DNA from 2 places in the Faecalibacterium sp. OM04-11BH genome. Region 1 is predicted to be linked to the other one. Evidence: predicted binding sites of a transcription regulator. Region 1 holds the regulator's gene; the other holds the start of a gene.
What was found. Region 1 encodes Rex, which represses fermentation and respiration genes when NADH is low (regulators of the CRP and FNR family bind a similar motif). Its sites were predicted from a motif close to ATTGTTAANNNNTTAACAAT; they were not measured.
Positions count from the first base shown of each region.

Region 2: coaD (pantetheine-phosphate adenylyltransferase) is a predicted target of Rex. The motif match lies at 2,540-2,559, and genes of this name have one in related genera.

Region 1 covers NZ_QULS01000003.1:48,652-52,773, forward strand. Annotated here, with positions in the region: gene DXB44_RS03845 (ABC transporter substrate-binding protein) at 1-500, opposite strand, end outside; gene DXB44_RS03850 (thymidine kinase) at 1,619-2,224, opposite strand; gene DXB44_RS03855 (redox-sensing transcriptional repressor Rex) at 2,229-2,870, opposite strand; gene DXB44_RS03860 (ATP-dependent Clp protease proteolytic subunit) at 3,125-3,808, shown strand; gene DXB44_RS03865 (DNA translocase FtsK) at 4,072-4,122, shown strand, end outside.
Region 2 covers NZ_QULS01000002.1:242,024-246,145, forward strand. Annotated here, with positions in the region: gene DXB44_RS02905 (enoyl-CoA hydratase-related protein) at 1-442, opposite strand, end outside; gene DXB44_RS02910 (acetyl-CoA C-acetyltransferase) at 566-1,783, opposite strand; gene coaD (pantetheine-phosphate adenylyltransferase) at 1,865-2,365, opposite strand; gene DXB44_RS02920 (butyryl-CoA:acetate CoA-transferase) at 2,868-4,122, shown strand, end outside.

The sequences.
Region 1 (4,122 bases):
ACGCACTGCTGGCTGTTGGCCACATAGCAAGCGTCCATAGCAGCGGCATCCCACTGGGTCAGGTCGATGAACTTGGAGGTGGTGTTCAGATCCACGAACTTGCTGCCGTCGGCAGAGTAGTTGTACAGCCAGTTCCAGTTCACCTGGCAGACATCCTGAGCGTTGCCTGCGATGAAGGCAGCAGCCATCTTCTCTTCCCAGCCGGACCATGCGGCGAAGGTGGGCTCCACGGTGATGTTGGAGTGCTCAGCCTGGAAAGCCTCCAGAGCGCTCTGGTAAGCAGCGTGACGGCTGTCGCCGCCCCACCAGCTGATGCTCAGGTTGACGGGGCCGTCAGACAGGGTCAGGCTCTCGTCTGCGGAAGCAGCGGGGGCCTGAGAAGCAGCGGAAGAAGCGGTGGAAGAAGCAGCGGGCTTGCTGCCGCAGGCAGCCAGCAGACCTGCAGCACCGACAGCGCCGGTAGCCATCAGGAAGTTACGACGAGAAATTGCCTTGCTCATTTTTGTTCTCCTCCTAATAGAAAACATCTTCATGTTAGGGGTCTGCACATCCCCCTTGTATACAATTATGATAACAAAAGCCACCAAAAAAAGAAAGATGGTTTTTACAGTGATACAGGATAAAAACGTACAAATATTGCTCTTGTTTTTGAAAGGGATTCGACGTCCTTGCCGAAATGAATAAACTTGCGCTGAAAAACTGTGCAACTTGTATACTTCAATGACTTGCATAAAAATCTGGGATGCAACATGGGAAGAACGGCAAAAATTTCAATAATTTCTGTTACATTTACCGTTCTGCCTGTAATTTTTTATGTCCTGCCGCCCCCGCTGCTCTCTTCTTTTCCCTCTCCCTCTCCTCTCCGTTGAGTAACTGCCTAGTCTGAACTGATATATCAATAGCGCAAAAAACGTGCGTATTTCACCCAGTTGATATATCAGTGGCCGCGAAACGCAGCAAATTAATATATCAGTCTGTATACAGCCTGTCAGGGATCCCCCTTCCGTCTGCTCACTGTGTTCGCAACCACCTTCCCCAAGGGGACGGCTTTTGGCGGTGGTGGGGAAGGTTTTTTTTATTGCGTTTGATACTTTAAAATAGGGCTAGCGGCGTGCGCCCTCTCCGTCACCTACGGTGACAGACTCCCCCTTTTGTCGCTGCGCGACATCTTCCCCCGGAACGGGGGAAGTCTTTCCTCAAAGGGAGAGCCCTTGGCATAGCGATACAGTTTCCAGCTAAAGTGCAAAGCTTGCGGGCGTGCCCGCTCCCCCTTGGGGGAGCTGTCGCGCAGCGACTGAGGGGCTTCAAATCGGCGGAGCCGGAAAAAACGGTTAAAAGATCTTCACGCCGAACAGGCGTGAATCTTCAGTTTTTTCCGGTGTAGCCCACCCCTTTGGGGTTAAAAGGGGCGAGCAGCCCCTTTTTCGTGGCTCCAGCGCGTCGAAATCGCTGGCACTTTTCTGGTTCTCTTTTGGTGTCAAAAGAGAACATCCCCCGGCAAGCAAAAACCTCCCCCGCGGAGCGCAGCGAGGCTGAGGGGGTAGCTCTTCCGCAAATCACGCAAAAAAGCCGCTGCACCCAGCGCGGTACAGCGGCTTGTATACAACATAAAGGTATCTCAGTTTTTCTTTGCAGCGTAGAACGCCCGCCGCGCCTTGAAGTAGCACTGGGGGCACATGCTGACGTACTGCACATCGTTTTCAAGGTCGATGGCTACCTGCTCGCCTTCAAAGACGAACTGCCCGTTCACCTTGCGGCAGTTGCAGATGGCTTTGCGCCCGCAGGTGCAGATCGTTTTCATCTCCTCGATGGTGTGTGCCAGCTCCAGCAGACGGGTAGAGCCCGGGAAGCCCTTGAGGGAAAAATCTGCCCGCAGACCGTAGCAAATCACCGGGATGTTCAGATCTACCGTGATCATGAACAGCTGCTCGGCCTGCTCCGGGGTAAAGAACTGGCTCTCGTCGCACAGCACACAGGCCAGTGGGCCAGAAGCATCGTTTGCCGCCTTCACGGCTTCGAACACGTCCAGCTCCGGCGGGATCAGCAGGTCTGCTTTGCGGCGCACGCCCAGACGGCTCACCAGCTCCCCGCCGCCCTTGGTATCCACCTGCGGCTTTAAAATGAGCACCTTCATGCCCTGCTCTTCGTAGTTGTGTGCCACCTGCATCAGCGCCGTGCTCTTGCCGCTGTTCATGGCACCGTAGCGGAAATACAATTTTGCCATGCCGTCACTCCTGATTGCGCAGACGGTAGCCCAGACTCATCAGGCTGTCGCCCAGATGGACGTTTTCCACCACCACATCGGGGTAAGGCACCGACAGATCATAGTGGGAGAAGTTCCAGAAGCCCTCGATGCCCAGATCCACCAGCCGTCCGCTGACCTGCTGTGCACCATCGCGGGGGACGCAGAGCACCGCCACCTTGGGCTTGTTTTCCTCGCAGAAGGCCTCCAGCTCGTCAATGTGACGGATGCGGATGCCGCTGATCTCCTTGCCCACCTCGTTCTCGGCCACGTCAAAGGCCGCGATCAGCTTGTAGCCGTTGGTGTCGGTGGTGATAAAGCGGCTCACCGCCTTGCCCAGACGGCCGCAGCCGATCAGGATGGTGGGCAGACGGTCGCCGTTGCCAAACAGCAGGCTTTCCAGAATGGAAAGCAGGTTCTCCACCGAGTAGCCGATGCCCTGCCGTCCGTTCACGTCACCGATGCAGTTGAAGTCCTGCCGCACCTGCGAGGCAGTGGTGCCCATCTGGGAAGCCAGCTCCCGGGAGGAGATGCTGGTAATGCCGTCGTCCTGCAAGGAGCGCAGATACCGGTAATATTTGGGGAGACGCTTGATCACAGGGATCGATGCTTTTTGGGGGGTGTTCATAGGAAAATTCTCCTTTCTGCCCAACGCGCTGCAGCTTCTGCCGCCATGCAAGGGGCTTCTTTGCGCGCAGAGAGATGTTCCGTTTTATCCTGTTATATTATTTAAAGTATACAGCATGAAAGGCGAATGTCAAATACCTATTTATAAAAAAGCAAAAAATTCACAAAGTTTTTTGTTTCTTTTCTCCTGTATACTTCCCCGGATGCCGGGGGATACTGACCCCACAAAGACCCCGCTACGGAAGGAGAATGCGCATGGATACGGCAAAAGACACCCCCGCAGAGCAGCACCGGATGGAAAAAGAGGATATCGAGGATCTGGGCACGGTCACCCTGAGCCGGGGCGGTCATGTCATCCACTGCCTGACCGTCATCGGCCAGATCGAAGGGCATACCGAAGCGCCGCAGGGGCAAAAGACCACCAAGTACGAGCACGTCATCCCCCAGCTGGTGGCGGTGCAGGAGGACCCCCGTATCGAGGGGCTGCTGGTGCTGCTGAACACGGTGGGCGGCGATGTGGAGACTGGGCTTGCACTGGCGGAGCTGATCGCCAGTATCTCCAAGCCCAGCGCCACGCTGGTGCTGGGCGGCGGGCACTCCATCGGCATCCCGCTGGCGGTCAGCGCGCGGCACAGCTTTATTGTCCCCACCGCCACCATGACGGTGCATCCGGTGCGGCACTCCGGGCTGATCTTAGGCGTGCCGCAGACCATGCACTGCTTCGAGCAGATGCAGCAGCGCATCACCGGTTTTGTAGCCGCCCACAGCGGTATGCCGGAAAAGCGCTACACCCAGCTGATGCTCCACACCGGGGAGCTGGTCATGGACATGGGCACGGTACTGGACGGACGCCGCGCCGTAAAGGAAAAGCTCATCGACGAGCTGGGCGGTCTTTCGGACGCGCTGACGTGGCTGTACAGGGAGATCGAGCGGGGGTAAAGTGTGTTGTGGGTTTACCCCTTCCGTCATCGCCTGCGGCGATGCCACCTTCCCCAAGGGGACGGCTTCAGTGGCAACGGGAACGTTTATCTCTACCACAAAAGGCGTCCCCTTGGGGGAGCTGGCTTTGCGAAGCAAAGACTGAGGGGGTTCGTTCCATTTTCCTCAAGAAAAACAACATTATGGTTTGCCATTTTTGCCCTTGCGTGGTACAATAGTAAAATCAATTATTGTGTCTATGGGAAGTTGGGGAACAGAGTAGAATGGCAACGAAAAAACGAAAATCAACGAAACGGCGCACTGCTGCCCGCCGT
Region 2 (4,122 bases), on a different contig from region 1:
GAGCCAGACGCTGGGTGCCGCCGAAGCCCGGGGTGATGCCCAGACCGACTTCCGGCTGACCGAACACAGCGTTGTCAGAGCAGACGCGGAAATCGCAGCTCATAGCCAGCTCGTTGCCACCACCCAGTGCAAAGCCATTGACGGCTGCGATGACGGGGATGGGGAAATGCTCGATCATCAGGAACACATCATTGCCCAGCTTGCCGAAGGCCTCGCCTTCTGCCTTGGTCATGGTGCTCATGGAACCGATATCAGCACCAGCAACGAAGCTCTTGTCGCCTTCGCCGGTCAGAACGATGCAGCGGACAGTCTCCTGATCGACTGCCTCAAAAGCAGCCTTCAGGTCAGCCAGAACCTCGGGGTTCAGGGCGTTCAGTGCCTTGGGACGGTCGATGGTAATGATCTCAACAGCGCCCTGCACCTCGGTTTTTACAAATGCCATTGTGAAAACCTCCATTTCATACAGTTCAGTTTTTTCAAAACAGCCCCCGGAACGCGGGAGGGCTCTCCGGTTCCCTCCGGCGCTCCGGGTCTGTGGTTCAATCAGGATTCAGAGAAAGAGTGCTTAGTCCATCTCAACGATGGTAGCGCAGCCCATGCCGCCGCCGATGCACAGGGTAGCCAGACCCTTGTGAGCACCACGGTGCTTCATAGCGTACAGCAGGGTGACCAGAATACGAGCGCCGGAAGCACCGACCGGGTGGCCCAGAGCGATTGCGCCGCCGTTGACGTTCAGCTTGTCCTTATCGAAGCCCAGAGCCTCGCCGACAGCGATGGACTGTGCTGCGAATGCCTCGTTGGCCTCGACCAGATCCATATCAGCAACGGTCATGCCGGTCTTGGCCATGACCTTCTTGGTAGCAGCGATGGGGCCCAGACCCATGACCTCGGGCTCAACGCCTGCCAGAGCACCGGCGACCCAGGTTGCCAGAGGCTTCACGCCCAGCTCCTTAGCCTTCTCCTCGCTCATGACGACCAGAGCAGCAGCGCCGTCGTTGATGGCGGAAGAGTTACCAGCGGTGACGATGCCGTCTTTGGTGAAGGCGGGCTTCAGCTTTGCCAGAACCTCGGGAGCGCTCAGACGGGGGCCCTCATCGGTATCGAACACGGTGTCGCCCTTCTTGCCCTTGATGACAACAGGAACGATCTCGTCCTTGAAGGCGCCGTCCTTGATGGCCTTGTCAGCCTTCAGCTGGCTGTTGTATGAGAACTCGTCCAGCATCTCGCGGGTGATGGGGCTGTAGCCGTACTTCTTCTGGTAGGTCTCGTTGGTGCAGACGTTCTCAGCGGTCATGCCCATGTGCTTGTTGAAGCCGCAGGCATCCCACAGTGCATCGTTGACCATGGTATCCACGATCTCGCTCTTGCCCATGGGAGCGCCCATGCGGTAGCCATAGCGAGCCTTCTGCAGTGCGAAGGGAGCCATGTCCATGTTCTCCATGCCGCCTGCAACAACGATATCAGCATCGCCTGCCTCGATCATCTGAGCAGCCATGTTCACGCAGTTCAGACCGGAGCCGCAGACCACGTTGACGGTGACAGCGGGGGTCTCGATGGGCAGGCCAGCCTTCAGGGCAGCCTGACGAGCGACGTTCTGGCCCAGACCAGCCTGAATGACGCAGCCCATGTAAACATGATCGACCTGCTCGGGCTTGACGTTTGCACGGTTCAGAGCCTCCTTGATGACGATGGAGCCCAGCTCAACAGCGGGAACGTTGGCCAGAGTGCCACCGAACTTGCCGATAGCGGTGCGGCATGCAGATGCGATAACGATCTTTTTCATGTGAATAGCCTCCTGAATTGTGTATGTGTGTTACTTATCGGTTACCCATTTATCAAAACGCCCTGCGGCATTTTTGCGGTATCAGATCTTTTCCCTCTCCCGGAGCTGTGCGTATTTTTCGTTGACGGCCTTTTCCACATTGGGTGTGACGAACTTGCTGATGTCACTGCCGTAGTACGCTGCTTCCTTTACAATGGTGGAGGAAAGATAACTCCATTTGATGCTGGTGGCAAGGAACATGGTCTCGATGCCGGGCATCAGTGCGTGGTTGGTTTGCGCAAGCTGGATCTCGTTTTCAAAGTCCGTTACTGCCCGCAGTCCCCGCACCATTACGGATGCGTGACGCTTTTTTGCGAACTCTACGGTCAGGCCGTCGAAGCCTTCCACGGTCACGTTGGGGATGTTCTTGCAGCATTCCTGCAGCATAGCCACCCGTTCCTCCACTGTGAACAGCGGATGCTTGGCGCTGTTGATCAACACCGCCACAATGAGGTGGTCGTTGATCTTTGCTGCGCGTTTGATGATATCAAGGTGTCCCTTGGTGACCGGATCGAACGACCCGGGATAAACTGCTGTTGCCATCGGTCAGTGTCCTCCTTGTGCGCTGTAATTACTAAGCGCGATGTGGTTCTGCCATGATAGCACTTTCCAGCCTTGGGTGCAACCTGAAACTGCTGCGGTGCGTTTTATCGTTAAATTTTAAACGAATCATCCCGCACTGCTCCGCAGTTGCTTCCCACGCTATTAGTAAAGCACATCGTCAAAATTTTATCAAGTCTTTTTCTCAACTTTTTTGTTTTTTGCATACCAAACAATCCCCACATAAAGCCAAGAAAACTGTTCATTATGCTATACTGGCTGTTTTTTAGCCAAAACTATTGATTCTACACTTTGTTAATGTTATAACTAAGTTGAGCTGTTCTGCGCGGAGCGGAGCACACACTGCTGCCTTGTTTATAAGGTTACCATACAGATGTGGCAAAACGGTGTGCATTCCGCAAAACAGGCGTAAAACAGCTGCATAATTTGTCCGCACAGAATTGTTTACAATTCTTTTATGTATTTTAAGAGAGGATGGTTTATAATGGATTGCAAGGAACTGTACGCACAGAAGCTTATGACTGCTGCGCAGGCTGCCGCTCTGGTCAAAAGCGGCGACTGGGTGGATTACGGCTGGGCTGTGAACACCCCTGTGGCCGTGGACGCCGAGCTGGCAAAACGCCTGCCGGAGTTGGAAGGGGTCAACTTCCGGGGCGGCATCCTGATGTGGGTGCCGGAGATCTTCCAGATCAACGACCCTGCTACCCACATGACCTGGAACAGCTGGCACATGGGTGGCATTGAGCGCAAGGCCATTGCGCAGGGTTTCGCCTTCTACTCCCCCATCCGCTACTCTGAGCTGCCCCGCTACTACCGCGAGAGCAGCGACCCCGTGGATGTAGCAGTATTTCAGGTGACCCCCATGGACGAGCACGGCTACTTCAACTTCGGTCCCAGCGCTTCGCATCTGGGTGCTGTGTGCGAAAAGGCCAAGAAGATCATCGTGGAGGTCAACACCAATATGCCGCGCTGCCTTGGTGGCATGGAGAACTGCGTACACGTTTCTCAGGTAAGCGGCATTGTGGAGGGCGCAAATCCCCCCATCGGCCAGATGGCAGCTGCCGGTGCCGCTACCGAGGTGGACCTGAAGGTAGCCAACCTCATCGTGCCGCAGATTCCCAACGGTGCCTGCCTGCAGCTGGGCATCGGCGGCATGCCCAACGCCATCGGCGGGCTGATTGCACAGAGCGATCTGAAGGATCTGGGCGTGCACACCGAGATGTATGTGGATGCCTTTGTGGATATTGCCAAGGCCGGCAAGATCAACGGCAGCCGCAAGCAGCTGGACAAGGGCCGTCAGGTCTACGCCTTTGGTGCCGGCACCCAGAAGATGTACGATTACCTGAACGATAACCCGGAGTGTATGTCTGCCCCGGTGGACTACACCAACGACATCCGCAGCATTTCCGCACTGGACAACTTTATTTCCATCAACAATGCTGTGGATATCGACCTGTTTGGTCAGGTGAACGCCGAGAGCGCCGGTGTGAAGCACATTTCCGGCGCAGGCGGTCAGCTGGACTTCGTGCTGGGCGCATACCTTTCCAAGGGTGGCAAGAGCTTTATCTGCCTGTCCTCCACCTTCTTTAATAAAAAGACCGGCCAGCTGGAAAGCCGCATCCGTCCCACGCTGGAGAATGGCAGCATCGTTACCGACACCCGCGCCAACGTGCACTATCTGTGCACCGAGTATGGCTGCGTGAACCTGAAGGGCTTGACCTCTTGGGAAAAGGCCGAGG